Regions from separate parts of the Variovorax sp. GW821-FHT09D07 genome, predicted to be linked through region 2. Evidence: predicted binding sites of a transcription regulator. Region 2 holds the regulator's gene; the other holds the start of a gene.
What was found. The regulator HrcA, encoded in region 2, represses chaperone genes, less so after heat shock. The targets are predictions, from matches to a motif close to TTAGCACTCNNNNNNNNNGAGTGCTAA.
Positions count from the first base shown of each region.

Region 1: the regulator HrcA is predicted to act here: its motif matches at 1,056-1,082, upstream of AC07OX_RS27230 (co-chaperone GroES).

Region 1 covers NZ_JBWKOY010000010.1:78,802-81,196, reverse strand. The annotation lists gene AC07OX_RS27240 (copper-transporting P-type ATPase) at 1-144, opposite strand, end outside; gene AC07OX_RS27235 (cupredoxin domain-containing protein) at 300-791, opposite strand; gene AC07OX_RS27230 (co-chaperone GroES) at 1,169-1,459, shown strand; gene groL (chaperonin GroEL) at 1,515-2,395, shown strand, end outside.
Region 2 covers NZ_JBWKOY010000004.1:114,227-116,621, reverse strand. The annotation lists gene AC07OX_RS16225 (efflux RND transporter periplasmic adaptor subunit) at 1-248, opposite strand, end outside; tRNA gene AC07OX_RS16220 (tRNA-Ile) at 479-555, opposite strand; gene hrcA (heat-inducible transcriptional repressor HrcA) at 591-1,598, opposite strand; gene AC07OX_RS16210 (NAD kinase) at 1,630-2,395, shown strand, end outside.

The DNA.
Region 1 (2,395 bases), on a different contig from region 2:
CGGGTGCATGGGGCAGGTGTAGACCGTGCCTTGCGCGGCGGGCTGCGCGGGGTCCGCTGGCGCATGCCCGTGCGATGCGTGGTGATCGTGGTGGTCGTGATGACCGTGGGGGTGTCCTGCGTGCCTGGTGGACGTGTCGTTCATTCGCGTTCTCCGACAGGAAAGGGGGAAGCCCTTGAGGGGGAAGCGATCAGTGTCCAGGTTGACACGATGTGAAGGTCAAGCCCTGTCGCGCGATACCCTGGAAGAAAAAGCGCCGGCATGGCGGCCGGCGCGTGAAAGACGCGTGCGCATCACGCTCACTTGCCGGCCTTGCCCACCAGCACCGCGCCCTTCATTCCGGCGTCGTAGTGGCCCGGCTGCAGGCAGCCGAAGTCGACCTTGCCGGCCTGGGTGAACTGCCAGACGATCTCGCCGGTCTTGCCCGCGGCCAGCGTGACCATGTTCGGATCGGCGTGCTCCATCTCGGGGTTCTTCTTCATGGCCTCGTAGTGCGCCAGCAGCGCCTTTTCGGTCCCGAGCACGAGCTCGTGCTTCAGGACGCCGGAGTTCTTGACAACGAAGCGCACCGTCTCCCCCTGCTTGACCTTGATGTCCGCCGGCGTGAAGCGCATCGAGTCCGTCATGTCGACCTGGACCGTGCGCGTCACCTTGGCGGCCACGCCAGGCTTGCCGACGGCGGCCTCGGCATCATGGCCGTGGCCACCGGCATGGGTGCCCGAGGCAAAGGCGCCGGCAGCGGCCAGTGCGGCTCCTGCGGCGAAAACGGTGTTGCGGAAGGTGTGTGTCATGGTGTCCTTGGAGGTTGCCGGGATGCCGCGACTCTAGGAAGCCAAGCCCGTCCACCACCGATCACCCGGATTACAAAAAAGCAATCTGCGCGCGCGACCTCCGTGCATCGGCGACATGGGCACGGCCTTATTTTGTCCGGGCAAAATAGCTCAAAGCTTCCCGACCGAAGGCACCCGGCCACCCGGTGTTTCCCCGGAAAAGCACGGCGGTGCCAAACGGCGGCAAGGGCGCCGCCCTTGAAAGGTCATCGAATGCCCTTATGATTAGCACTCGCTGCTGACGAGTGCTAACAGCCCTCCCATCCAGTCGACAGGTCGCCGGTTTCTCCGGCGCCCGACCACAAACAAACCCGTTTCTTACCCTTCCAGGAGATGCAATGAAACTTCGTCCTTTGGCCGATCGCGTGATCGTCAAGCGTGTTGACAGCGAAACCAAGACCGCCTCCGGCATCGTCATCCCCGACGCAGCCGCCGAAAAGCCCGATCAGGGTGAAGTCCTGGCCGTGGGCCCGGGCAAGCGCAACGACAAGGGCGAACTGGCCGCACTGACCGTCAAGGTCGGCGACCGCGTCCTGTTCGGCAAGTACAGCGGCCAGACCGTCAAGGTCGATGGCGACGAACTGCTCGTGATGAAGGAAGACGACCTGTTCGCAGTCGTCGAGAAGTAATTCTTCTCCTCCTTTCGATCCCATCCAAATTCAATCCATTCGGAGTTAATTCATCATGGCAGCAAAAGACGTAGTCTTCGGCGGCGAAGCCCGCGCACGCATGGTCGAGGGTGTCAACATCCTGGCCAACGCAGTCAAAGTGACCCTGGGCCCCAAGGGCCGCAACGTGGTGCTCGAGCGTTCGTTCGGCGCCCCCACCGTGACCAAGGACGGTGTGTCCGTGGCCAAGGAAATCGAACTGAAGGACAAGCTGCAGAACATGGGCGCCCAGCTCGTGAAGGAAGTGGCCTCCAAGACCAGCGACAACGCTGGTGACGGCACCACGACCGCCACGGTCCTGGCACAAGCCATCGTTCGCGAAGGTTTCAAGCTGGTGGCTGCCGGCATGAACCCGATGGACCTGAAGCGCGGCATCGACAAGGCTGTCACGGCCCTGGTCGCCGAGCTGAAGAAGGCTTCCAAGCCCACCACCACCTCCAAGGAAATCGCGCAAGTCGGCTCGATCTCGGCCAACAGCGACGAAACCATCGGCAAGCTCATCGCTGACGCGATGGACAAGGTCGGCAAGGAAGGCGTGATCACCGTGGAAGACGGCAAGTCGCTGGACAGCGAACTCGACGTCGTCGAAGGCATGCAGTTCGACCGCGGCTACCTGTCGCCCTACTTCATCAACAACCCCGAGAAGCAATCGGCGCTGCTCGACAACCCCTTCGTGCTGCTGTTCGACAAGAAGATCAGCAACATCCGTGACCTGCTGCCGGTGCTGGAGCAAGTCGCCAAGGCTGGCCGTCCGCTGCTGATCATTGCCGAAGAAGTCGAAGGCGAAGCCCTGGCGACGCTGGTCGTGAACACGATCCGCGGCATCCTGAAGGTTGTGGCTGTGAAGGCACCTGGCTTCGGCGACCGCCGCAAGGCCATGCTGGAAGACATCGCCAT
Region 2 (2,395 bases):
GCGCGGACCATGCCGCCCTCTTCGAACAGCCGCTTGCGCACGATGCCGTTGACCTGCGGCCTCACCTCGGAGACGCGGTAGGCGGCCATGCGGCCCGCGAGCTCGGTGTGCACAGCCACGTCGCTGGCGTGCAGCGCCACCACGCCGACTTCGGGCGGCGCGTCATCGGTGGTGGAAGCCTGCTTGGCGCCGCATGCAGCGAGCGCGAGCAGGGACATCGGAAGCAGGAGCTTGAAAAGCGGGGTCATGGCCATCGGGAATCGCAGTGCGGCGTGCGCAGGGATCACCCGGCTCGTTACATTTGCACTCAAATGGTGCATTCTGCCTTCGATGTTGCATTGCAACCTGAAGGAATCCTGTGTTTGCCGTAGGTGAAATCGGCGGCGGCCGCTAGCCTCGCTCGCGCCCTCGCGGCTGCAAAGAAAAAGGCCGCGCAATGCGGCCTTCGTCGGAGTGTCTACAGAAGGGGAATGTGTGGTGGTAGGCCGTGAGTGGCTTGAACACTCGACCAACGGATTATGAGTCCGCTGCTCTAACCAACTGAGCTAACGGCCCACGCGGGCCCGATTCTATGCGCCGCGCGCGGCCACTTACTTGCGGTGGCTCAGCGCGTTGCTCACCAGCCGCGACGTGATGTCGACGATCTGGATCATGCGGTCGTACGGCATGCGGGTCGGGCCGATCACGCCCAGCGTGCCGACCACCTGGCCGTCCACCTCGTAATTGGCGCTGACGATCGACAGCTCCTCGAAGGGCACGACCTGGCTTTCGCCGCCGATGAAGATGCGCACGCCCTCGGCCTTGCTCGACACGTCGAGCAGCCGCATCAGCTGCGCCTTCTCTTCAAAAAGATCGAAGGCGCGCCGCAGCTGCCCCATGTCGCTGGAAAAATCGGTCACCGACAGCAGGTTGCGCTCGCCGGAAATCACGACGTCGTCGGCCTGGGCGTCTGTGAGCACTTCGGAGCTGACCTGCACCGCGGCCTGCATCAGCGCGGCGATTTCACCGCGCAGCTTCTCGACCTCGGACTGCAGCCGGTCGCGCACCTGCTCGATCGTCAGGCCCGCGAAGTGCGCGTTGATGTAGTTCGAGGCTTCCACCAGTTGCGACTGCGAATAGTCGGATTCCGGGAAGATCACGCGGTTCTGCACGTCGCCGTCGGGCGACACGATGATCACCAGCAGCCGCCGCTCCGACAGGCGCAAAAATTCGATCTGCTTGAACACCGAGACGCGCCGCGGCGCCATCACGACGCCCACGAACTGCGACAGGTTCGACAGCAGGTGCGCGGCGTTGGCGATCACCTTCTGCGGCTGGTCGGCCGCCAGGCTCGGCGTGCTCATCTGCTCGCGCTGCGCGGTCAGCATGGTGTCGACGAAGAGCCGGTAGCCGCGCGTGGTCGGCACGCGCCCGGCTGAGGTGTGGGGGCTGGCAATGAGTCCCAGCGCCTCGAGGTCGGACATGACGTTGCGGATGGTCGCGGGCGAGAGATCCAGCCCCGCCGAACGCGAGAGCGTGCGCGATCCGACGGGTTGCCCATCGGCGATGTAACGCTCGACCAGCGTCTTCAACAGCAACTTGGCACGGTCGTCCAGCATTGCAAGATTTTAGTGTTGTAATTTGTGAGCTATGACCTCACGCTTTCGTCACGTCGCCCTGATCGGCAAATACCAGGCTTCCGGCGCCCGGGCGCAAGCCGATGCGCGCGACGGCGTGATGGAGGGCATTGGCGCCTTCCTCGAATCGCAGGGTTGCACGGTGTTCGTGGAGCGTTCGTCCTGCGAGGACACCGACGCCCCACCCCACCCGCGTTACCAGGCACTGTCGGTCGAAGAAATCGGCCAGCGCTGCGACCTCGGCCTCGTGGTCGGCGGTGACGGCACCATGCTCGGCATCGGCCGGCAGCTCGCGTGCTACGGCATCCCGCTGATCGGCATCAACCGCGGCCGGCTCGGCTTCATCACCGACATCCCGCTCGACAACTACCAGGCCACGCTGATCCCGATGCTGGCCGGCGAATACGAAGAAGACCACCGCAGCCTGATGCACGCGCAGGTGCTCCGCGACGACGCCGTCGTGTTCGATGCGCTCGCGATGAATGACGTGGTGGTCAACCGCGGTGCCACCTCGGGCATGGTCGAGATGCGCGTCTCGGTGGGCCGCCATTTCGTGGCCAACCAGCGCGCCGACGGGCTGATCATCGCGTCGCCCACGGGTTCGACGGCCTACGCGCTGTCGGCCGGCGGGCCGTTGCTGCACCCGGCGGTGCCAGGCTGGGTGATGGTGCCGATCGCGCCGCACACGCTGTCCAACCGCCCCGTATTGCTGCCCGACGCCGACGAGATCGTGATCGAGTTGGTGAGCGGGCGCGACGCCAGCGCCAATTTCGACATGC